Regions from separate parts of the Paenibacillus sp. SRL342 genome, predicted to be linked through region 1. Evidence: a T-box and tRNA genes for the amino acid it is inferred to sense, from the RefSeq annotation. Region 1 holds a T-box; the other regions hold tRNA genes.
The links. The T-box of region 1 lies ahead of leuS (leucine--tRNA ligase). A T-box ahead of a tRNA ligase gene usually reads a tRNA of that ligase, here a tRNA-Leu.

Region 1 (6,294 bases):
ATCAAAGTGAAGACAAGTAATCTTCCTGATTAAATAGTTGTAATATGGAACTCGGATAAGGCAGGGATAGGCTGGGTAAATACCGGATGCCCCTGCTTTTTCTTTTGTTAACAGGATTGGAAAATGAAATTGAAAGTGCGGTGCCTGACATGTCTTACCGGAAATTTGCCTATGTGTATGATGAATTAATGGAAGATATGCCTTATCCGGACTGGATAAGGTTTGCAAGAACAGCATGGGAAAAGCATGGAATGCCCAAAAGTGTCGCTGAGCTTGGCTGTGGAACGGGCTCCATTACGATCCCGCTCGTGAACTCCGGTTTTGAAGTTACAGGCATTGACCTCTCAGCAGATATGCTGTCGGTTGCGCGCAGCAAGATGGAGGCAACACCTCAGGGTCATCGTTTGTATCGCGAGGGCAGCGTACGTTGGGTGCAGCAGGATATGCGGGAATGGCGAGTTCCAGACCCTGTGGATTCGGTGATATCTTTCTGTGATTGTGTCAATTATTTGCTTGAACAAGAAGATGTCATTCGAACATTCCAGCGGACATATGAGATGCTGAAGCCTGATGGAACGTTCCTGTTTGATGTGCATCATCCCAATACCCTTATTCGTTATGATGAGGAGCAGCCTTTTGTACTGGATGAGCGCTCTGTGTCGTATATCTGGACTTGTGATCTGGACCAGGATCGCTGTGAGATCGAACATCATCTCAGTATTTTTTCGCGTGTGGATAATGGTAACAAGGATATGTATCAGCGGTTTGAAGAAGTTCATGTCCAGCGTGCATATAATCCGGACTGGATGAAGCTGGAGTTATCCAAGGCAGGTTTTAGAGACGTGAAGGTATATGCGGATTTTGAATGGAAAGAAGCTGGAGACAGCGCACAGCGCTTGTTCTACGTGGCTGTGAAGTAAGAAGGAAAGATGACAACTGTCCTTATGTATCGTGCATAAGGACAGTTTTTTTTGATTTTCCATGGAGAATGAATAGCAATAGTCTTAAATAGGATAAAGGAATGCTAGGAAAGACATAACGAGGTGACAAAAAGTATTGCCAGTTAAAGTAAAGGAGGCGATAATAGTCGGATAGAAAGCGTTTTCTGAGGAAATAAATCAAATGTCAATGTGAGGTGTAGAAATGGAAAGTACATATAAAACAAGACTTACGTCAGAACAGTTGAATGCCATAATAGAGCAGCATTTCTCTGCAAGTATAGAGGACTACAAGGAAATGGTGGATGGCTGGGCCAATCATGCATATCTCATCACACTGAGTGACGCACAGCGAGTGGTACTGAAAATTGCACCGTCGGCTTCGACAAATCTGATGCGCTGTGAACAGGATCTCATGATTGCCGAAGTTGAGGCACTGCGCCTCATCACGGAGCTACAGGATGTTCCTGTACCGCAAGTGTTGGCCTATGATGATTCGTTAACTATGGCTTCAGCGCATTATTTTATCATGGAGTACATGTCTGGAACACCCTATAATCAGGTCAAGGATCAATATTCTGCGGAAGAGCAGGAGGCCATTGAACACCAGCTCGGTTGGTACAATCGTCGGATTAATGAGATCAGAGGCGAGAAGTTTGGATATTTCTCGGAGGAAAAACAGCGTTATTCCACATGGAAAGAAGCATTTATGAATCTGATGGATGATATTCTTACCGACGGGGAAGAAGCTGGAATCACATTTTCGATCGATTACCCTGAATTGAGACGTTTGATTGAAGAAAAATCGGATGTGCTGGACGATGTCAAAGAACCTGTGCTTGTCAGTTGGGATCTGTGGGATGGCAATGTTCTGGTAGACAAAAGTCGCATCACAGCGATTATTGATTTTGAACGTTCTCTGTGGGCAGATCCTCTGATGGAGCATTACTTTAGTCATTTTAACTATACTCCCGGATTCGTGAAGGGATATGGGCATGCGATTACGACTGAAAGTGAATTGAAAAGAAGAAGTCTCTATGACTTGTACTTTGATCTGGTGCTGCGCACGGAGTGCGCTTATCGTCAATATGATAATCAGGAACATGTGAATTGGACCATTCATAATCTGGAGGAAGGCATTGAGCGTTTTCGGATATCCTGAACAGCAACGAGTGTTATGAACGGTACGAACCATAAACTTCAAGATGGCGATTATAACGTTTAATATTGACTTTGGGCTTGCTTTTTTGTATAATGGTCCCGATATTGTATACATATTTCGATGATAAGGATCAGTAGTAATTCCTGTACATAACAGAGAGCCGGCGGTTGGTGCAAGCCGGTTGACAGTGATTTGCGAACTCGCCTTGGAGAAATGCGGTGATTACACCATTCTGTTTAACCTGCTTGTATAAAACTTGGGTTCAGGAATGGAAATCCGCATCGGTTAACCGCCGTTACAGGTCCAAAGGGAGTGGATGACGAAGCACGTTCGTCCGCTAACTAGGGTGGTACCACGGGAATTCAACCTCTCGTCCCTAGCGCTGCAAACGCTACGGGATGCTGAGGTTTTTTTGTTGCAATTAAAGCTAACGCGAATAACCTGAAGGAGGAACAATAGATGAGTGAAAATAACCAGCCGAAACACGGCTATCAGCCACAAGTCATGGAAAAAAGTTGGCAGCAATACTGGGATGCAAATAAAACGTTTAAAACGGGTGAGGACCCTGCTAAACCGAAATTTTATGCGCTGGATATGTTCCCTTATCCATCCGGTTCAGGTCTGCACGTAGGTCACCCGGAAGGATATACGGCAACGGATATCGTTTCCCGCTACAAACGTATGCGCGGTTACAATGTATTGCACCCAATGGGTTGGGATGCTTTCGGTCTGCCTGCTGAGCAGCATGCACTGGATACAGGTGAACATCCACGAGATATTACATTCCGTAATATTGACAATTTCCGTCGCCAGATCAAATCGCTTGGTTTCTCCTATGACTGGGATCGTGAGATCAGCACAACGGACCCTGGATACTATAAATGGACACAATGGATCTTTATCCAACTGTATAATAAAGGCCTCGCTTATGTGGATGAAGTAGCAGTTAACTGGTGTGAAGCACTTGGAACGGTACTGGCTAATGAAGAGGTTATTGATGGCAAGAGTGAACGTGGTGGACATCCGGTTGTACGTAAACCGATGCGTCAGTGGGTCCTGAGAATTACCGAGTATGCAGAGCGTCTGTTGGAAGACCTGGAAGAGCTGGACTGGTCTGAAAGCATCAAGGATATGCAGCGTAACTGGATCGGTAAATCGACAGGTGCAGAAGTTGTATTTGCCATTGAGGGTCGCGAGGAAGTCATCAAGGTGTTCACTACCCGTGCGGACACATTGTTCGGTGCGAGCTTTGCAGTACTTGCTCCGGAACATGAATTGGTAGAAGCAATTACAACCGATGACCAACGTGAAGCTATTCAGGCTTATCAGGAGCAGGCTTCTCGTAAAAGTGATCTGGAACGTACAGATTTGGCCAAAGACAAAACAGGTGTATTCACTGGCGCTTATGCAATCAACCCTGTTAATGGTGCAAAACTGCCGATCTGGATTGCTGATTACGTTCTTGCAGGTTACGGTACAGGTGCGGTTATGGCTGTTCCGGGTCATGATGCGCGTGACTGGGAATTTGCGAAGCAGTTCGGTCTGGATATCATCGAGGTTATTCAAGGTGGAGACGTTACACAAGAGGCGTATTCGGGTGATGGCGCGCATGTGAATTCCGATTTCCTGAACGGACTGAACAATGAAGAAGCGGTTGCCAAGATGATTGCTTGGTTGGAAGAGAACGGTAAAGGACAAGGGAAAGTGACCTATCGTCTACGCGATTGGCTGTTCAGTCGTCAGCGTTACTGGGGTGAGCCAATCCCAATTCTGCATCTGGAAGACGGAACAATGAAGACAGTACCTGAGGATCAACTTCCACTGCTGCTGCCTGATATCGACCAGATCAAACCTTCGGGTACAGGAGAATCACCACTGGCGAATGTTTCGGAGTGGGTGAATACGGTAGATCCGGAAACGGGAATGAAGGCACGTCGTGAAACTAACACCATGCCACAATGGGCGGGTAGCTGCTGGTACTACCTGCGCTTTATCGATCCGCACAATGACAAGGAACTGATCTCCAGGGAGAAGCAGCAGCAGTGGCTGCCAGTTGATCTGTACATTGGCGGAGCAGAGCACGCCGTACTTCACTTGCTGTACGCTCGTTTCTGGCACAAAGTGCTGTATGATCTGGGTGTTGTGGAGACCAAAGAGCCTTTCCACAAACTGGTCAACCAAGGTATGATCCTGGGTACCAATAATGAGAAAATGAGTAAATCCCGTGGTAATGTCATTAACCCGGATGAAATCGTGAATGAATTCGGTGCAGATACATTGCGTCTGTACGAGATGTTCATGGGACCATTGGAAGCGACAAAACCGTGGAATGCAAACGGGGTTGAAGGCATGCACCGCTTCCTGTCACGTGTATGGCGTCTCTTCATTAACGAAGACACAGGAGCCATCAATGACAAAATTACAGTGGACGGTGGAACGGATGAGTTCAAACGGACTGCTCACAAAACGATCAAAAAAGTTACGGAAGATCTGGAACATCTGCGCTTCAACACATCCATCAGCCAGCTGATGATTTTCATCAACGATGCATACAAAGCGGACACACTGCCTCGTGAAGCGATGGAGAAATTTGTACAGCTGTTGTCACCACTGGCACCGCATATGGCAGAGGAACTGTGGAGCCGTTTGGGTCATGAAGGTGGAATCTCTTACGTGGCTTGGCCTGAATATGATGAGTCCATGACAGTGGATGCGGAAGTAGAAATCGTTGTTCAGGTAAATGGTAAAATTGTAACTCGTGCTACAATCGCGAAGGATCTGGATGCACAAGGTATGCAGGACTTTACGATGGAGCTGGCACCTGTTAAGCAGGCGCTGGAAGGCAAGACCATTCGCAAGGTCATTGCCGTTCCAGGCAAACTCGTTAATATTGTTGCCGGTTAATCTCACCGGCTCGGAATAGTTCATCCAGCTTTAACAAATCTTCATCATATTTGTCATGTGTCGTGTGGATCAGGCTGTCGAAAACGCCGTCAAGACTAACCTTCAGCAGTGCAAGTGCCTGAGCGGTAATACCGCCAGGTACAGCGACACGAGCCTGAAGCTCTTGCGGGGTGTATCCTCCTTCGGTGAGCAGCTTGCCTGTTCCCAGGAGCATTTCGCCAGCCAGAGCGCAGGCATCTGCCCTTTTGATGCCGGTCAGCTTCACTGCACTTTCGATCCACTGTTCCAAAAAGAACGATATGAATGCAGGTCCGCAGCTGGAGAAGTCGGATGTGATTCGTGTACAGGCTTCATCCACTTGGTACGGCCTGCCTATATGACTGAGCAGACTTTCCAACACAGCGCGGTCTTCACTGGTCATTCGTTCGCCATGTATGCAGAGGGATGCTCCACTGCCGACTTGGTGTGTGACGCTGGGAATTACCTTGGAGACTTTGCAAGGAAGTGAAGATTCCAGATGTCGCAGCTGCACGGGACTGGTGATCGAGACAATTATATGATTGGGATTCACGACAGGCAGGATGTCGTCAATAACATGTTTGAATTCAAGCGGCTTCACGCACAGGAAGATGATATTACTTCGGATCACCGTTTCCCGATTGCTCTGGGATTCATGCAGACCGGGGTAACGGAGGGATAACTGACGTACTTTGGACGGGGTTCGATTGCTGGCCGCGATCTGCCGGGGCTCAAGTGCACCCGATTGGATCAGGGCATAGATTAGCAGGCTGCCCATGCTGCCGGTTCCGATAAATCCAACCTTCATTGTTTCAGGCCTCCTTTCATGCTTTACGGTACTGGCGCAGTTCATTCCCTCTATTCTATGCGTGAGGACCTGTTTCACATGACATGAAAAATGAACAACTTGTTTCATCAGGAAAGTTCAACGGTTCGGAAGCACCGCCCGTGTTTGAAATGAATGATTTTGAATTCAGGGAGAGGTGTGGAAGAATGAGATGGAACAAAGGGATGACCATTGCTGCTGCGGTGGTTGGAAGTATACTTATATTATGGTCGGGCAAAAGTGAACAACCACCTAGTGGCTGGGAATCCTTGCAGCTCGGCACCGAGAAGCCGACGATAGAGCAGGAACTCCCTGCTGTACTGTCGGCTACTTCGGTTCAGGGAAATACAGGAGCATCTTCGGGAACGGATTCAAGTGGGATGCAGACTGGGAACGATGCAAGGGCAGGAGAGTCTAAAGAGCTTGCGAGCGTTGGGGTTGAAGGT
Region 2 (6,294 bases), 2.8 Mb from region 1:
ATAAGATAGAAGGAATATGCCTTTTCATGAAAATCCGGGGGAAGTAAACGATGATTGCACAGATCAAGAGATCTAGATTACGAAAAAAAATAAAAAACATGAAGAAGATCAGCCTCACGGCTTTACTCGGCGGGTTGGTCACTATTTCAGTTATAATGACATTGACCCTCATGGTCATCTCATCTTATACATCTCAGAAACAGTCACTCATTGATAACACCCTGTCCTTAAACTATGCAAGCGCTGTGCAAATGAGCCAAACGCTGGATTCGCTTTTTGATTCCATGCAGGAGAGCTTGAAATATGCAGCCCAATATTTCCCGGATATGGATCACTCCAATACAAAAGAGTTGAATTCCACATTGGATTTGGTTCGCAATAGCAGTAATTTTTTCAATTCCGTTTCTTTGGTAGATAAAGCGGGAGTAGTCAGGTCTACCTCACCTTACTCACAGGCTAGCGTAGGTCACCATGTTAGTTCCAATGCAGCAAAAGAAGCGGTTAGTTTGAGGGCTTCGTATATCTCCGAAGCATACCAGACACCCAGAACCAAACGCAGAATTGTATTTGTCAGTGAACCGATCTTTGATTTGGCAGGGGAGTACCAAGGAACGATTGGTGGAAATATCTTTTTACAGGAAAATAATATATTAAGTCTGTCTTTTGGCAGTCAGCTCAAGACAAGTAATGGTTCCTACTTTTTTATTGTGGATAAGAAGGGCACTTTGTTATTTCACCCAAACACCAACCGAATTGGTGAAAATGTCAGTAAAAATGAAGTGGTGCAAAAGCTGTTAGCAAACGAGAACGGTAAAGAACAATACAAAAACTTGGCAGGTGTGGATTCACTTGCAGGTTATTACAAAGTTCCATCAACAGGTTGGGGCGTCGTAATCGTGTCTCCAACCCAAACGGTGTACGATCAGTTGAATCATCATATCCGTATGTTGTTGCTGTACACTTCAGTGCCTTTCCTGATCCTGACCCTTATTGTGGTTCGGGTTGCACGCAAGCTGGCCAGTCCTTTTGCTATGCTTGCTGATTTGGTGAATCAGGTCGATAAGGGACAAGTGGATCTACCGGTGATAAAACCTCACTGGAATAGAGAGGCAGACCTTCTAACGAGAGCAGTTGTTGGCGCATTGGCGAACTTTAGAAAACAGACAAACCAGCTTGTCTACGATGCCAGAACCGATGTTTTAACAGGCATGAACAATCGCAGAACCTTCGAAGAAGTCATTCAGGAATGGATTCAGGATGATATGCCGTTCTCCATTATTGTTCTGGATATCGACCGTTTCAAGTCCATTAATGATACATTCGGGCATCATGCTGGGGATGAAGTATTGAAACACATTGCAAATATCATTCAATTGTCTGTTCGACCAGAAGATGTCTGTGCCCGGTTTGGTGGAGAGGAATTTGTAGTCTTGTTAAGAAATTCCGAGTCTAGCGTGGCTTTTGAGATTGCTGAACGTATCCGAATAACGGTCGAAGAAAGCGTATTGCCTATAGATCGTTCCGTCACCATCTCGGCTGGAATTGCTGAATATCCGAAGCACTCCACAACATCCACAGAACTGTTTCACTTGGCGGATAATGCATTGTATCAAGCCAAGGAAGAAGGGCGTAACCGAACGGTTACGATCCAGACGGTTATTAAATAAGCAAGCAAAGAAGCTGTTCCCTAAGAATAAGGGACAGCTTCTTTTGTTTTCTATACCTCTTGTGAGGATCTGGCCAGAACCTCATTTGTATAGGTTTCTCCCCAATCTCGCATGCTGAAGATAATCGGGCGTAACGTCTCACCAAATGGTGTGAGGGAATACTCCACTTTAGGTGGGATCTGGGGATATATTTCACGATGAACAATTCCGCTGCCTTCCAACTCTCGAAGTTGCAGGGTGAGCATACGCTGGGTAATGTCAGGAAACAATTTTCGGATCTCGTTAAATCTCAAAGGACCGGAGAATAAATGATACAAAATGGCACCTTTCCATTTGCCTCCGATCACACTAAGGGTAACTTCCACGGAACAGCCGTATGGCGCGGGACATAGCTTGGTTGCGTCCTTTTTCATTATAAGTACACCTCCACTTTACGGTGATTTTCTATAGTATCTATTTGGGTGGTTATATTACATAACGTACGTATAGTTCATGAAAGAGCATATCACTTATGATGCAGATTATAAACCCTAACTCTAGGCGAAGGCAGATGTGCTGATGTCTATAATATAAAAAAGAGCCCCGGTTTCAGGCTCTTCTCTGGATGTATAAAATATGATGAGCGTAAATACGCTACTTCAGTGACGATAGAATGGAGTCACATAGAGCCATCGTTGCAATATTATCCTTGGCGCTGGAATGTGGGACAGTCTGATTCTGGCAACACGCGATAAAGTGCGCCATTTCACCAACAAACCCGCGTAGATAAAGGTCGCGATAAGCTCCTGACATGGGAGTTGCGGAAGGTGTATATACAGTATCTTGCTCCTCGAGAGATTTCCAGGGAAGGCTGGTCGAGCTCCGGGATTGATGAACAGTAAGTGTGTTGATCTCTTCAGCTGACGCAAATCCGTTGTCAAAGGTGACGAGTACACTTTCACTCTCCCGTGACCAAGCACTCATGCCGGTAAAATAAGCGCTACCTACGACGTTATTTTCAAATACAAGGGAAATGCTTTGATTAATGTGTTCCCCATCCTTCACGGTTGTGCCTGTAACTCGCATTACTTCTCCGAATAAGTAACGCATCAGATCGACCATATGAATGGCAGCGAGCTTCATGAACTGTTCCTCATCCTTGCAAAATGGGGTACTGTCTACAGCGAATTTCATCTGAAATGAACGTACCTTACCTAACGAACCACTATCAATGAGCTCCTTCAACTTCATGTATATGGGGGCATAACGTTTCATAAAACCGACCATGACAACGACGCCAGCCTGCTCGGCAGCTTCTGATACAGTGGCTGCTTCCGCTGCGTTCCATCCGAGCGGCTTATCCACGTATACATTCTTGCCAGCCCGAATGCATTCGAGAACAAGAGCGGTCTGATCTACAGGCTGGGCGACCACAACGACTCCGTCACAGATTTCCTGCTGCAACATAAGCTGAGCATTGTCATACGCTTGTCCGTTGCTGCCAAATCGCAGCAGAGCTGCTTCAGAGCGTTCCATACTGCGTGTGGCAATGGCCTGGATCCGCGCTCCGGCTTCAACAACAGAAGGGTAAATATTCGTGGATGCATGAAACCCGGCACCGATAAAGCACAGATTAGTTGTTTTCAAGGTGGATCTCTCCTTCATTTTTGCATTCGTATGGATGGAATATTTGTTGTTTAATGCTACGATAGGGTGTTTGAAGTTGAGAAAAAAGGACATATGTCCTGTTCTTGAATGAATAAAAAAGAAGTTGCATTTTTATTTTGGAGCATGTATACTCTGAATTACGGTAAAACAAGGAATTGCTTCACCGGAACGCTTTTCATCGATGGATGAGGAGATACATATTATGCGGTCGTGGCGGAATTGGCAGACGCGCACGGTTCAGGTCCGTGTGGGCTAACCCCCCGTGGAGGTTCGAGTCCTCTCGACCGCATCTAACCAAAGAAAGGTTCGTGAGTTGCTCTAGGGCAATTCACGAACCTTTCTTTATTTTGTGGATCATTCGTGTGAAGCCTACATTTTGCTACCAGCATGCCAATGCTAATGTTGCCGCTGGCGCAGAATGACTGCCGTGATGATCCCGGCAATGGCTCCTGCAATACCAAATAGCGTAACACTGGCAACCACTTCAACCGACTGGAGACGAAACAAAAAAGCGATACCGCTGCCAAAAGTGGTTCCGGCGAGAAATCCGAGCGAAATTCCTAATTCTTTCGTTAATTTCATTGCTTCACCTACTTGGAAATGTGAGATATGGATTTGCAAATATTGGGTACAGGCAGTAAAGTGTGATCAGGAAAATCATCACATTTTATTTCCTTTTTTATCTTGTGGTTTTAACCCGTTAATTATGCATGATATCTCATATGGGAGGGTAAGAGCGAATGAATATGAACGAACGAATTGCAGCATGGAATGAGGAAGCACAGCAGTGTGCTTGCGGTCATCAACACCGGATGGTGGATATGCTGATTCATCTGGAACCTGGGGCCATTCAGAGGTTACCGGGTTATTTGTCTGAGCAAGGATATCGTCAGGTGACAGTTGTTTATGATCGACATACGTTTCGGGCCGCTGGATCTGATGTGCTGAGTAGTATTCGCGAAGCTGGAATGCATGTGGATGAGATCTCTATACCGGAGAATCGTACGGGTGATATCATTGCGGATGAAGCAGCTATTGTACAGGTCATGTTGGGTGTGAGACTCGAAAGTCAGGCTGTAATTGCGGTGGGTTCAGGTACCATTCATGATCTGGTGAGATTTGTTTGTTCCAAAATGAACAAGCCCTTTCTGTCGATACCGACAGCGGCTTCAGTGGATGGGTTTACCTCTGCGGGTGCACCCTTAATTGTAAGCGGCATCAAACAAACATTTCAGGCTGTTCCGCCTGAGGCTATCTTTGCCGATCTGGATATTCTGGAGCAAGCCCCCCAAGTGATGACAGCTGCCGGATTCGGAGATATGCTTGGTAAATATACTTCACTTGCAGACTGGATTGTTTCTCGTGAACTGGGCGGAGAACCGTTCTGTCCAGTTGCTTATCGGATGACAGAAGAAGCGCTGAAGACCTGCGTAGATCATGTACAAGCTATTTCGGAGGGGCGAGCAGAGGGAGTAGCTGTATTAATGGACGCATTAATTATTTCCGGTATCTCCATGCTGATCATTGACCATTCCCGTCCGGCATCCGGAGGTGAGCATCATCTGTCCCACATCTTGGAGATGGATCTGATGCAAGCGGGAGAAAGACCGGTTCTGCATGGTGCCAAAGTTGGCGTAGCTTGTGCGTTGCTTACGGTGAAATATAAAGAGCTTGCACAGACATCGGGTGAACCGGTGTTTGGGATATATGACCAATTGCCGGAGGCTTCTCAGCTCATCGCATGGTTGGAACAAGTAGGTGGACCTGTGACTACTGAGCAACTCGGTGTAACTCCGGAGATGGTGGAACATGCGTTCAACACAGCGCATACGCTTCGTCCTCGATATACCGGATTGAGATATATCAATGAAGTATTAAACACGAGGTTAGGATAACCTTTTAGCGAGAACGGTCATGATGAAATGTATAAACTTAGCTTGTAGCTGGCTGTGATGGCTCTCCTTGGGATCAAAAGGCGAATTAGGGTAGGTTATCTGACATTTCTCAGGGAATAGCCAGAACAGTGCTTCAAGTCCGAGAGAGAAGGCATGTATTTCATTTTAAAAAGGCTCTGGCCTCCCTATGGGGAGATCAGAGCCTTTTGGCTGTTCGCTTATTTAGTTGTTGCGACGATCTTTCAAGATGACATCTGCGAACAAAATAGTTTTCGGGATACGGAAAAATTGCTCCGCTTGTTCCTGAAACGCAGCAGAAGGCAGTGTTCCCTGATGCAGCCATTTGCGGAAAGTGCCGGGATGAACCCCGATCCAGTGGCTGACATCTGTCACCGACAGATCATGGACCATACACAAGCCTGTCAAAATACGGTTACTAACCGGAGAACGGGTCACCGTACGCTTCATGAAGCGAGATGACTCGGGTTGACATATGACAGGGCTATTACGCACAACTTCTTCATTGAAGAGAATATGACGCGGGTAGCCGAGTAATTGGCAAGTCTTGTCCAAATTGGTACTGCCGGGTATCCGTCCTTCATATACCCACGCACTGACACTGCGTGAAGAGATGGAGAGGTCTTCAGCTAGCTGGGACAACTTGATATCATTGGCCATCAGCACGGCAAGAAGAACACGATTGCGGATTTGACAGCGTGTCGGTTTTCGGAATCGTTTAACACGGACGCCTTTTCCCAAGTATTTACGGTTGATCAGAGACCACGCCTGGATGGAATGTTGTTCTGGTTGATTAGGCATATTTCCTCCGATTTTTTTTAACCAAATACTACAATAAACAACGGGGTACTTTCAAGTGCCGGGTTTACCGGTTACAAATGCATCAATGCGTCAATTCATGATAAAGAGGGAACTACGAACTAGACCATGCGCAATTCACATCCTAGTATATTCCTAGATTACAATGTTTCACTAAAAATGAGGGGAGAAATTCGGCAGGAATAAAAATAATATAGTTCTAATTACTTATTATTAGGTCTAAAGAACTTTTATCTGTTTTTTGTTGA
Region 3 (6,294 bases), 2.7 Mb from region 1:
GCTAATCAGCTTCCATTGCCTTCTCATGCTGCCCCATGTGGCTTATGGAAAAGCAGCCCCGTCCCAGAACAGTCCATCCATGCTACCAGTGACCGATGGAGATGCATATCGCTCAAGTCATCATGCCTTTGCAGCACCGGTTATCCTGCTCGATGTAGGCCATGGCGGTATTGACGGTGGTACGTCAGCCCAAGGTGTGTTGGAAAAAGATATCAACCTGGCCATTAGCCAAAAGGTCTATCTGCTGCTTCGCAGCAAAGGTTATGCCGTTATCATCAATCGACTTGGTGATTATGCACTTAGTGATGAGAACCGCTGGCTGAACAACCGCTCCCGTCATACCAGAGATCTTGCCCAACGTAAAAGCCTTAGCGAAGAAGTAAGTACAGATATCGTGGTCAGCATTCATGCGAACTGGAGTCCCCGATCGAATGTACACGGCCCGGTGGTACTACACCAGAAGGAAGGCAGGAGTTATTTGCTGGCCCAATCCATTCAGGATGCCATGAACAAGTTGTACGGAACGGAGCACAGGATCGTATGGGGCAAGCCCTTTTATTTATTGAATTACGTGAAACAACCTGCCGTTATCGTCGAAACCGGATTTTTGAGCAATGCGACAGATCGAGCCAGAATGAGTGATCCCGCTGAGCAAAAACGAATCGCCCAGTCCATTGCCGATGGCATTATTTATTATCTGTCGGTAGTGTAGGAGCAGAATGCCATTGCCACACATCTCGAACCAGATCACCGATTCCCACAAATTGAACCTGATTTTGCAGACGGGAGACGGATTCACGAATGACTGCGGATGTGTTCATCCCCGAATGACCGACATGACCAATGACAACACAGATATTCTTATCGATCGCACGCTGAGCAGCCAGATCCAGTTGTTTGCGAATGTGTTGCTTAGAGTTTTGATCATCCAAGAAAATGTCATTACCTACAGGTGGCATATTTTTGGATACGGCCAGTTCCCCCACCACGGAGCGAAAGTTCGTACGGCTGTCTACAAAGAAGAGGCCCCGCTCCTTGCATACATCGAGTACAATGGACATGATGCGTTTGTCCGAAGTAATTTTGGAACCCATATGATTGTTCATGCCAATGGCGTGGGGCACATCATCAATCGCTTTCTCCACGCGTGAGCGGACTTCTTCATCTGTTAGACTGGATGTGATTGCACCCGGGCCCAGCCATTCAGGTCGTCCTTTCTTGGGTTCCATGGGCATATGCACAATCACATCCATCCCCTTTTCATGTGCAGCTATCGCATCTTTCTTCGTTGTTGGCAAAAAAGGCATGACCGCTACCGTTAATTTAACTGGCATCGCCAGGATTTCTGCCGTACCCCTCATGTCATTACCAACATCATCGATGATAATCGCTAACCGTTTGTCATTCGATGGGGACTCTGAAGCTGCCGCTGTAGGCCCTCCTGCCGATATGCCTGCGTAAAACACAATCAAAAATGCCATGATACCTACAATGAATCCATAATTCTTTCTCTGTTCCTTCATCATGATTCCTCCCCGTAACTTCTGTGATCTCATTGTTTGATAATGAAGGGAGGATTATGTAAGCCAAAGCCTTCCTTAATAACAATATCCCCGCCATTGGAGACCTCTGTCTCAAGCGAAGATCCCCATCATTCCCGTTTTCTCCTTTGCATTCAGACAAAAACTGTCATTGAACAGTTAGAGAATAGAGATTAATTAGAAAAAATACTGTAATTTGTCAGGTTTTCAGTTTAGGAATTATTTAGTAGAATCAACAAATGAAAGAGGTTATGTGCTGCATTTCTTTCCTATGATTTATGGAAGGAGGTTTTGAAAGGGTTTACATAAAATAAATGCCAGACAATCCGCTATTCTTGTTTGTTATCCCTGGTCGCGGTTTCTCTATGTAACCATTTACTATTATCGAGGAGGATGAAAGTAGTGAAATTCAAACTAAAAAAGACGATTAATGTTCTTTTGGCCTGTTTAACAGCTCTGCCTTTGATGTTAACCCCGACAAATGTGTCAGCAGCCAGCGATGCCAACATTAATTTGTCCTCGGAAAAACAGCTAATCAAGGGCTTTGGAGGCATTAACCTTCCTGCCTGGATTGGTGATCTGACTCCCGCTCAACGTGAAACTGCTTTTGGTAATGATCAGAATCAGTTAGGCTTCTCAATTCTCAGGATTTACGTCGATCCAGATTCTAATAACTGGTACCGTGAAGTTGCCACAGCCAAACGGGCTATCGAAAAGGGTGCTATCGTATTCGCATCCCCATGGAATCCTCCAAGCAGCATGGTTGAAACGTTCAACCACAATGGAGACACAAATGCCAAACGCCTGAAATACGACAAATATGCCGCCTATGCGCAACATCTGAACGACTTTGTAACCTACATGAAAAATAACGGCGTAGATTTATATTCCATTTCTGTGCAAAATGAACCGGATTATGCTCATGACTGGACCTGGTGGACTCCACAAGAGATCCTTCGATTCATGAAAGAAAATGCCGGGTCCATTCAAGGTACCAAAGTCATGGCGCCTGAATCCTTCCAGTACTTAAAGAACATATCCGACCCAATCCTGAATGATCCGCAGGCGCTTGCCAACATGGACATTCTGGGAGCGCATACGTATGGAACACAGATTTCGAATTTTGCCTACCCTCTCTTTAAGCAAAAAGGAGCCGGTAAAGAACTGTGGATGACTGAGGTGTATGTTCCAAACAGTGATAACAACTCAGCAGACCGCTGGCCTGAAGCATTAGACGTTTCCTATCACATGCACAATGCCATGGTAGAAGGTGATTTCCAGGCCTATGTGTGGTGGTACATCCGCAGACAGTATGGTCCGATGAAAGAGGACGGTACCATAAGCAAACGCGGGTATAATATGGCTCATTTCTCTAAATTCGTTCGTCCAGGCTACCTGCGAGTCGATGCAACGAAAAATCCGGATACGAACACATTTGTCTCAGCCTATAAAGGTGATAACAAAGTCGTCGTTGTGGCAATTAACCGTGGAACTTCAGCCACAAGCCAAAAATTCGTTCTGCAGAATGGTAATGCCTCCACTGTGTCCTCATGGATTACAGACAGCGGTCGAAACTTGGCAAGCGGAACCCCGCTTACTGTATCCAATGGAGCCTTCACGGCACAGCTCCCACCTCAGAGCGTAACAACGTTTGTTGCCAACGTTACTGGCGGTAATAGCGGCGGGAATACAGGCAGTGGCACTACGTATGAAGCAGAGACCGGAACCTCACTTACGGAAGCTGCCATTGAAACAATCTACCCCGGTTACACTGGCTCCGGGTATGTTAACTTCAATGCGATGACTGGTTCGACCATTCAATGGAACGGCATTAATAACACTACAACAAGTACCAAAAACGTAAAGTTTCGTTATGCGCTGGAAAGCGGCACTCGGAACCTCGACATTTTTGTGAACGGAACCAAAGTCATCAGCAACGAGCCCTTTCCAGCTACGGGAAGCTGGTCCACTTGGGTTGAAAAAACAATACAGGTCCCCATGAACACGGGGACCAATACATTGAAAGTGGTTACCACTGGATCGGAAGGACCGAATATTGATAGCGTTAATGTTACCGCAGCACAATAAACGTTCCGTATGGCTGATGGAAGACATTTGCTGAACGTGCAGCTAAGCACTAACCTCTTGGATACTCGAGTCTAAAGTTAGTGTTATATCAAAAAATGCAAAAAAATACTCCTTAAGCGTTAACTTAAGGAGTATTTTTATTAGATGCGGTCGAGAGGACTCGAACCTCCACGGGGGGTTAGCCCACACGGACCTGAACCGTGCGCGTCTGCCAATTCCGCCACGACCGCATATTGTATCTCCGTGATCAATATCGGCGACAAGAAGTAATATATCATGTGGAATCTATCATGTCAACAATGAAAATAATTACAATAAAGCCCGAATCGAAACAGACGTCCATTTCGATTCGGGCTTTACCTTTAACTGCTAATAGTTTGGTTCATTATAACGGAAACATAATACAAATTACAGCTTGGAAGGCCAGTTACCGTACCAAGCATAACCGCCTCTTCTTTCTTTATCAATATCACTTAGTTTGTATTTAACGACCCCGTCACGACCAATAAAGATCGGTTTATCCGTTCCCACTTCGTAGAAACGAGCCCAGATCGGTGCAGCTTTGGAATCAGCGATAATTTTGCTGTCTCCGTTTGCTCTTTCATACTTGTAACCCGTAATCTTCACTTTGTTAAACCATGCTTCAGCTCCCTTAATGGATGCCGTAATTTTAGCGGTAGCAGGTCTGGTTTTCAGGAATTTAACAATCGTTACACTCTCTCCAGCCGTCAGTGATGGTACTTCATAGATTCTTGCGCTTGCCGGTTTAAGAGAACTGGAATCATGTTGTTGTCCCCATGCTGTCAGCTTACCGCCTGAAACAACCTGTGTATTCAGAATTGCATCTACACCTTTGGCAACTGAGTTTTTACTGCGGTTAGCAAGTGTGCTGTCGATAAACGAGAAATCACCTTTGCGTGTCGCTACTTCATCCAACATGATCATTACATTAATCATGGCATCATCATTGTAAGTGATGTGCTTGTGATATCCGGAGCTTTGGTAAACTTGTGGCCATCCGCCGTTTGAATACTGCATGTTGATCAAAAAGTTAATTCCTTTGATTGCAGCTGTGGAGTAACGCGGATCATTCGTCTTTTTAAATTCCTTCGCCAATCTTCTAATTTCTGAGTATGTAGCCTTGTTGTCGATCGTGGACTTCGCCCACTCTCCACTTGTCTGTTTATAATCTTTTCTCCAACCTCCATCCGGCAGCTGGTTCTTCAAAATATCAGAAATACTCGCTGTAGTACCCGATGCATCCGCAGCAGATACCGTCCCTACAGGGAGAACTGCCATTCCAACTGCCGAGAACACCATCGTGCATGCCAGGACAAAAGTAATTATTTTCTTCGCTTTCAAATGTAACACTCTCCTATGTTCGTTTTTATAAATCTTCCACTTTTACTTACCTATGATACGCGTCCCCAAACCTCCTTTATTTGTATTTATCACATAATAAAATCAATTTTAATCCAATATGTGGATTGGATAATCAGATAATATGCAAAAAATCGATTTTTGTCAATATATGCAACTTAATGAATATAATCTCTCTAATTCTACATAACGGGATAGTTCTTTTAACTCATGACAAACCTATTTATTTATCCAAATTCGTCTTAAACGAATCAATAATGACGTTTTTGTCATGAATGATACCCAAACTTGATCCCTTCTTTCATATAAAAACCTTAATTCCGCTAACATTGAGGTATTACGAAGGGTTTTAAATAGGTTTGACAATTACGCATTTATGCAATATAGTTTCAAATAGTTACAAAAACTTAATTATTCATTGCCGAGTTTCATGTTTGAAAACGGGGGAACCAATTTGGGTGAATTATTCTTATACATAGGAAATATAGGGAACCTTCTACCGAACCCTTAGCTAACTCCGTAGGCATCGAAGGGAGAACATTGATTTTGAAAAAACTGATTATCTCCATTTTTGGAGCAGCTGTATTATTTACATCCGGGGCAACAAGCACAGAGGCAAGCAGTATCAACTCCGTAGTGAACAACATGACAGGTATACCTTACAAATGGGGTGGCACAACTGTAGCCGGCTTCGACTGTTCTGGTTTTATGAGATATCTTTTCAACAAATACAGCATTGAATTGCCACGTACTTCTCAGCAGCAAGCCAAAGCAGGTACGCCTGTATCCAAGAGCAATGTTCGGACAGGTGATCTGGTGTTCTTTAATACAACAGGCAAAGGCATTTCACATACAGGTGTATATATCGGCGGCGGACAATTCGCTCATGCCTCCAGCAGTAAAGGTGTAAGCATCACAAAGTTATCGAATCCATACTTTAATGACCGCTATGTAACAGCACGTCGGGTAACTGGACAGTTTATGTATGATAAAATGTTGGGTAAAATGTAATTCACATACAAAAAGGCATCGGTTATTAACCGGATGCCTTTTTTGTACTTAAAAATGTATGTTGCATTACTTACTAATGCAGCGCCTTCTGCACTCGCATCGCACCCTGAGACAGTGCATGTCCTCCTCCAACAGCTCCGGCCACCGCAACGGTCTCCATAATCTCCTGATCTGTTGCACCCTTAGCACGGGCTTCTTCTACATGGTAGAAGGTACATACCTCATTGTTGGCAAACAATCCAATCCCAAGCGCAATTAGCTGTTTTGTCTTCGC
Region 4 (6,294 bases), 180 kb from region 1:
GCATAAGGAGAACCGTTTATGAACAATATCAATCAGGAAGTTGGCAAGAAAATACGAAACTTTCGGAAGTGGCGGGGAATGACCATTCAACAGCTTGCGGATCAGATCTTCAAGAGCAAGGGCACGCTGTCCAAATATGAGAGCGGAGATATTACACTCGATCTGGTGACGTTACATCACATTGCGAACGCACTCAACATCCAGGTGGAGCAACTCTTGTACCAAGAGCCAAGACATGCTTCTCCCCTGATGAATGCGGTCCCTTCCAGCTTTTTCAAGAACTCCACCCGTTTCTATTCCTACTTCTATGATGGGCGTAACAACAGTCTCATTCGTTGTGTCATTGACATGATGGCTCAATCGGATGCCAACCGTTATCGCACCGTGATGTATATGAATGTGAAGGATTTTGAGAACTATCAAGAGTGCGAGAATATGTATTGGGGCCACACCGAGCATTATGACACACTCACCACCCTGATTTTGAAAAATCAGGCCACGCCGCTGGAAAACCTATATATTAATATTTTGGCGTCTTTTCAGGAATCGGAGAAAAAGTGGGGACTGATGGCGGGTGTCTCCTTCAGACCTTTCATGCCGATCGCGCTAAAAATGTTATTCTCCAGAACCCCGCTGCCCGAGAATCAGGAGTTATATAATGAATTAAAAATCTCAAAGGAAGATCTGCGGACCTTGAAAATATACAACATGCTCGCTGTCACTTGAACAACGCAGCGCGTCACACATTCTCATATCATATGGGATGGAGACAGTTCCTCCCCATTAGAAAAGGCACTTCTATAAGCTGTTGAAACCAGCTCTCATAAAAGTGCCTTTTGCTTTGACGCTTATTGGATCGTGGAATAAACGAGACTAACGCTTAGTTTTTAATTAAATCCAGCGTCTCGTCAAACATTTGCTTCTGTTCCTCAATCTTGTTCTCATTACCGATCACGCAGCGCTGTTGCTGTTCAAGTATAGCCGATAAAAGCTCAGCAAAACCGATAATGTCGCTTTCCTTTGTGCTTAACACTTCGTCACGTTCCTGTTGCAGATCCGCTTCAGTCACATTTGACAGATAACACTCCAGGGAGAAAGCTCCTTCTCCATAAGGCGTTCTCGGCGTATCGAGATCCTGAATCGCACCAATGATATAACGCGTCATTTCCCGCTCGTCTGCCCGGAAATCGGTCAAATATTGCGGTATCTCTTCATATATTTTGTACGTTTTATCGAGATTTGGATCACGATACGATGCAACGTAGCTGTCTCCGTTCCGTCTGAAGCCTGACATACAGCCATAAGCTCCGCCTTTGGCGCGGATATTGGTCCACAAGTAATCCAGAGACAGGATTCCCTGCAAGACCCGAAGTGAACCGGTGTATTGATATCCATTGTCGATATAATTGCCCGTTTGCACCACGTACTGCACCTCTGACGGGGAACGGAATCCTTCCTTATGAGTTGCAGGTGTGAACGTAAACTCTTCCTTGGCAACCTCATGTGTGAACAGCTTCGCTTTCAGATCGGATACCTGTTGCTCCAGTCCCTCATATCCCTGTTCATCGGCAGTATAACTAACAAGCAAGTTCTCTGGTCTGAAAATATACCCCGTCAACTCTTGCAGGCTGGAAGATAACTCTTCTTTTCTCGCCTCAAAGTTCGCTTGAAGATCCTCAAGCCACTGGTAAAAGGCAATGCCACTCACAGCTTCTCTGAAATCCGCAACCGCTGAATGTTTGGACGAAGACCGACCAATTCCCGCCGAATGTCCGCTATTGATCAGATTACGTTGCAGATTACCTTTCATTTGGGAGATGATCTCATATAACCGCTTCGAATTATCAAATTGGGACGTGAACACGATTTCTTTGATCATATCAAAGGCAAATCCAAGCTTGTCATACAACACTTTTGCGTTGAACTCATAGGTCGCCTTGAATTCATTGTGCTTATGCGCGTTAGCATAAGATCCTATCCCGCTATGAATACCACCCGAATGGATATGGATTTCATTGGACAGTTCATTGAACGAGTAGTTTTGAGTATCCACGTAACCCAATACATTCTTGAGCAACCCTGCATACGGCAGGAGATGACGTGGCACTTCTTTGATATCAAACAGCAGTCTCAGATAACCAATTCCGTTGGTGTAGAGGTTATGATGAAGAATGGTTGTTCCGTCGACCTGGTTCACCGTTTGATGCAACGTAGAGGCCTTCTGTTCAATATCTTCAATCGATAACGTCGGAATGACCTGCTGCTGCTCTTTGGTTGAAGGTGTATTCTGATACTCGGCGAGCGCTTCTGTTTTCTGAATCAACGTCTGGACTTCTTCCTCACTAAGACCGGCCTGAATGGTTTTCAGACGTTCTTTCAACGCTTCCTCCTTGCGTGAGTTCAGCCCCTTATCCGGGGTAAGCGCTACAAAGGAAGTATGTGTGTTCTGTAATATATACTTCGCAATGAGTTGCTCGAAGTAACCTTCGTTCATTTTTGTCCGCAGTTCAGCAAATACGTCATTGGCCTCTAAATGGGTGAAAGGTGCATCTTCATCGTACAACCAACTTTGCAGGGAGGAGAATCCGTAGATCAGGCCTTTCGGCATTCTGCCATAGTCCGCTTCTCTGTGATTGAACTCATACGAGTTAATTCCAGCAAGCAGCGCTTTAGGATCAAAACCTTCTTTTACCACACGCTCGAGCACTTCTTGGACCGTTCCCAGGAAATCCTCTTTGCTAGACAGATTGCTCTTCTTCAATCCCACAGTGAATACAGGTTGATACAGGCTGTCATCATACGAACCGTAGACGTCCTTCGCGATTCCTTTATCCAGCAAAGCCTGTTTCAATACCGCTCCCGGAGCGTTCAGCAGTGCATATAACAAAATTTGGAATGAAATGTTCAGTTCCTTGTCCAGACTTGTGCCGATCACCGCGTTATAGGTCAAGAAGCTGTTATCCACTTCCGATTCCGTACTTCCCGCAGAGTAAGTCTTAACCGTGTCTACCCGTTCTGCAAAGGCAGGTTGAAGTTGAATGGCCGAATCAATCTCGATGCGATCATATGCACTCAGATAGTTCTCATCCAGCCATTGCAGCTTCTCTTCCATATCCATATCCCCGTAGAGATAGATGTAACTGTTGGAAGGATGGTAGTATCTCGTGTGGAAATCCAGCAGCCCCTGATAGGTCAGATCCAGGATAGCTTCCGGGAATCCGCCAGACTCGGAGGAGTATGTGGTATCCGGGAAAAGGGAGTTCAGCACTTCTCTGCGCACCATTCGTTCCGGTGAAGAAAAGGCACCCTTCATCTCGTTATATACAACTCCGTTGTAGGTTAATTCATCATCTGCAGAGGTCAGGTTGTAGTTCCAGCCCTCTTGTAAAAATATCTTTTCATTCTCATAAATATTTGTATTTAATACCGCATCCAGATATATATCCATCAGGTTATGGAAGTCATGATCATTACGACTCGCGATCGGATAGATCGTCTTATCGGGATACGTCATGGCGTTAAGGAATGTATTCAATGAACCTTTCAGCAACTCAACAAAAGAATCCTTGGCCGGAAATTTCTTGGACCCACAGAGCACGGAGTGTTCGAGGATATGGGCTACCCCTGTATCATCTTCCGGAGGTGTGCGGAAACCGATACTGAATACTTTGTTGTCGTCCTGATTGGACAAAAGTACAATTTTGGCCCCGGATTTCTGGTGTTCCAACAGATACGCATCCGATTTCAGTTCTTCGATTCTGCGCTCCTGTAACACCTTGTATGGCTTAAGCTGTTTCAACATAAACTTGAGTCCTCCGTCCATAAGATTGTTTTATTGGTTTTGTGACTTATCGTTCAGCAAGGTAAAGGTAATATATGCCTATGGATAGTATACACCATTGTTCCGTCTCTTCATAAAAGTCAGGTGAATGTCCTTCTGATATGTATTATGCAGGGTTTATGTTTATGAACTGCATGGTGAAGTGGTCAGCAATGAAGTGACATTGATATTAATGAACATAAAGAAAGATCGCATGCAGCTTGGTTAACAAGCGTCATACGATCTTTCTTTTTAAGATGCCGAGGACCGGGATCGAACCGGTACGGTAGTCACCTACCGCAGGATTTTAAGTCCTGTGCGTCTGCCAATTCCGCCACCCCGGCAGGATTATGTATTTCTTGGCGACAAGAAATATCTTACCATGAACTAATTAACTTTGCAACACTTTTATTAAAAATAATAAAAAAAATGAAACAGGCACTGCAAGCGTCAGCTCACAGTGCCTAGAAAGTCCGAGTTGCGGTCCCGGACTTCCGGTAAACCAATCTATATTAAGGGAGGTGTGAAATAAGAATACCTCCCCAACATTAAAGAAACCTAAAATCAGCCTTAAATTAAACTAAAAAAGTAAAATAGGTCGAACACGAGCCGCTTCTTCCTCACTGCACTCCACGATAACCAAGATATGGTCCTTTAACAGCCAATCTTCGTAATACCGCGCATCCTCTTCCGAGATTCCCGCTTCAGTCAGTGTAAGCACCAAATCATCGGTCTCACTCCCAATCTCATTACCAGCGAGTCTACGCACTGCATTTCCGATCGACATCGTCTGATCCATCCGCTTCCCCAGACCAGCCAATATGCCTTTCAGAGCGCCAAAGGCACCATCTGTTCCGGCACCCTTCAAAGGTTTGGGCAGCCCCGTCTTTTCGCTCACCAGCTCCAGATTAAGCTGCTCCTTCGCCACCGCTCCCAAATATTTATCCTTGATGCCTTCCTCTTTCACTTGATTCAGCATAATTATAGCCTCGTTCTCGGTACGGGCCAGCCCAATAATCAATTGTGTCATTCCGTTCCCCTCCTTTTACCCTAATATAACCCCGTAATCCGCATTCAAAAACGGATCATCCACAGCTAAGACAAATCACCTAGAAGATTGTTGATTTCTCTTCTGGAAATCTATACCTAGTTCTGATAGACTAGATAAAGAAGACAAATTAACCATTGAAAACATTGACATATGGATTTAACATCTCATAATCAGGAGCAATGACTTATGAAAAAAGAGGTAGAAATTGCCATCCGGCGCAAACAACAGATCATGGTTCGTAATACAAGCGGTCAGACGGTAACCGGATTTCCTGAGCGTACCGCTGATACATCCATTCTCTCCTTACGTACGGTTCACGGAAGTCTGTGGATACCGTTTGATGAGGTGGAACATGTTACGCGTCTGTTAAGCATCCGGTCTCATCATTTAAGCGGAATGCAACTCGTTTAGTCGGCTCTGTAATCCTTGAAACTCCAGTTCCCGTATAAATACGTTAACTAGATCTATTGATGCCAGCACTTTATACCAAAAAACCAGACGCATGCACGTCTGGTTTTTCTCTTCTACTTATCCTGTACCACGCTACCACTGACCTCACAACAAAGGCCTGACTATCCTTGTTTCTGCCCGACCTATCCTGTTGTTACTTCACTACAAACTTCACTCGTGTTCCATCCGGATATGTACTTAACTGATTCCCTACCCATGAACCTGCACCACGATTATCTTTCGGGGTAATGTACTGGATATCTGCACCTGTTCCTCCCTCAGCGCACATCGCCATGGGCCACTCGTCACGATCCTTACCTTTTTTGACCGGAACACCCTTAAGTGACAAATCCCGATTCCCTTCTGCTCCACTACGATCAATGGTGCATACATCCGAATGCCCAGCCTTGATGGCAGCCTTAATATGGTTGGCCGTTTCGGGATAGCGCTCTGAAGGGAACGTAATGGTATGGTCTACACTCTTGTTAGTCCCACCGAATGGAGATGGTATCTCCTCCGGCCATTCTCCCCCAGCCCAGGCATAAAGGGCTACCAGCAGCATCGCTACCAACGTCAGTACCTGCTTTTTGAAGCCTTGCTTACCTTTGCGTTTTCGTCTTGTGCGTCTCTTACTCATGCTGTGTCTCCCCCATTCACCACTTGCATTATACCAGAACGCCCGTTCGTAAAACAATACAGTACAATAAAAAAACAGCCGAGACCGCCCGGCTGTTCTGATTGAATGATTATCCTACATTGGGAATGGCCTGTTGACGCAGCAATGGCAGTGTAACGTCAAACTGAGTACCTTTCCCCTCGGTACTCTCCACCGAAATCTGACCATTCATCAGTTCCAGCAGTTCTTTGCAGATGGTCAGACCCAGACCGCTTCCGCCAAATCGGCGCGCATGGGAGATGTCGGTCTGAGTAAATGCATCAAACAATTGTTCGATCCGATGCTGGGGAATGCCAA

Region 2: it encodes a tRNA-Leu, which carries the amino acid that the T-box ahead of leuS (leucine--tRNA ligase) is inferred to sense. The anticodon was not compared.
Region 3: it encodes a tRNA-Leu, which carries the amino acid that the T-box ahead of leuS (leucine--tRNA ligase) is inferred to sense. The anticodon was not compared.
Region 4: it encodes a tRNA-Leu, which carries the amino acid that the T-box ahead of leuS (leucine--tRNA ligase) is inferred to sense. The anticodon was not compared.

What each region holds. Positions count from the first base shown of each region.
Region 1 is NZ_OZ481790.1:5,023,809-5,030,102, reverse strand. It holds gene AC4E8D_RS22175 (CvfB family protein) at 1-20, shown strand, start outside; gene AC4E8D_RS22170 (class I SAM-dependent DNA methyltransferase) at 150-920, shown strand; gene AC4E8D_RS22165 (phosphotransferase family protein) at 1,144-2,100, shown strand; T-box leader at 2,212-2,481, shown strand; gene leuS (leucine--tRNA ligase) at 2,560-5,004, shown strand; gene comER (late competence protein ComER) at 4,985-5,830, opposite strand; gene AC4E8D_RS22150 (ComEA family DNA-binding protein) at 6,016-6,294, shown strand, end outside.
Region 2 is NZ_OZ481790.1:2,246,989-2,253,282, forward strand. It holds gene AC4E8D_RS10370 (sensor domain-containing diguanylate cyclase) at 99-1,667, shown strand; gene AC4E8D_RS10375 (winged helix-turn-helix transcriptional regulator) at 1,718-2,080, opposite strand; gene AC4E8D_RS10380 (Gfo/Idh/MocA family protein) at 2,301-3,293, opposite strand; tRNA gene AC4E8D_RS10385 (tRNA-Leu) at 3,519-3,603, shown strand; gene AC4E8D_RS10390 (hypothetical protein) at 3,711-3,896, opposite strand; gene AC4E8D_RS10395 (sn-glycerol-1-phosphate dehydrogenase) at 4,055-5,209, shown strand; gene AC4E8D_RS10400 (helix-turn-helix domain-containing protein) at 5,432-6,028, opposite strand.
Region 3 is NZ_OZ481790.1:2,334,677-2,340,970, reverse strand. It holds gene AC4E8D_RS10855 (N-acetylmuramoyl-L-alanine amidase family protein) at 1-712, shown strand, start outside; gene AC4E8D_RS10850 (divergent polysaccharide deacetylase family protein) at 687-1,481, opposite strand; gene xynC (glucuronoarabinoxylan endo-1,4-beta-xylanase XynC) at 1,935-3,629, shown strand; tRNA gene AC4E8D_RS10840 (tRNA-Leu) at 3,775-3,859, opposite strand; gene pelA (pectate lyase) at 4,038-5,000, opposite strand; cyclic di-AMP (ydaO/yuaA leader) riboswitch at 5,419-5,550, shown strand; gene AC4E8D_RS10830 (C40 family peptidase) at 5,556-6,020, shown strand; gene AC4E8D_RS10825 (carboxymuconolactone decarboxylase family protein) at 6,094-6,294, opposite strand, start outside.
Region 4 is NZ_OZ481790.1:4,845,985-4,852,278, forward strand. It holds gene AC4E8D_RS21350 (helix-turn-helix domain-containing protein) at 19-726, shown strand; gene AC4E8D_RS21355 (insulinase family protein) at 881-3,802, opposite strand; tRNA gene AC4E8D_RS21360 (tRNA-Leu) at 4,079-4,164, opposite strand; gene AC4E8D_RS21365 (general stress protein) at 4,401-4,850, opposite strand; gene AC4E8D_RS21370 (hypothetical protein) at 5,058-5,282, shown strand; gene AC4E8D_RS21375 (NucA/NucB deoxyribonuclease domain-containing protein) at 5,476-5,958, opposite strand; gene AC4E8D_RS21380 (sensor histidine kinase) at 6,068-6,294, opposite strand, start outside.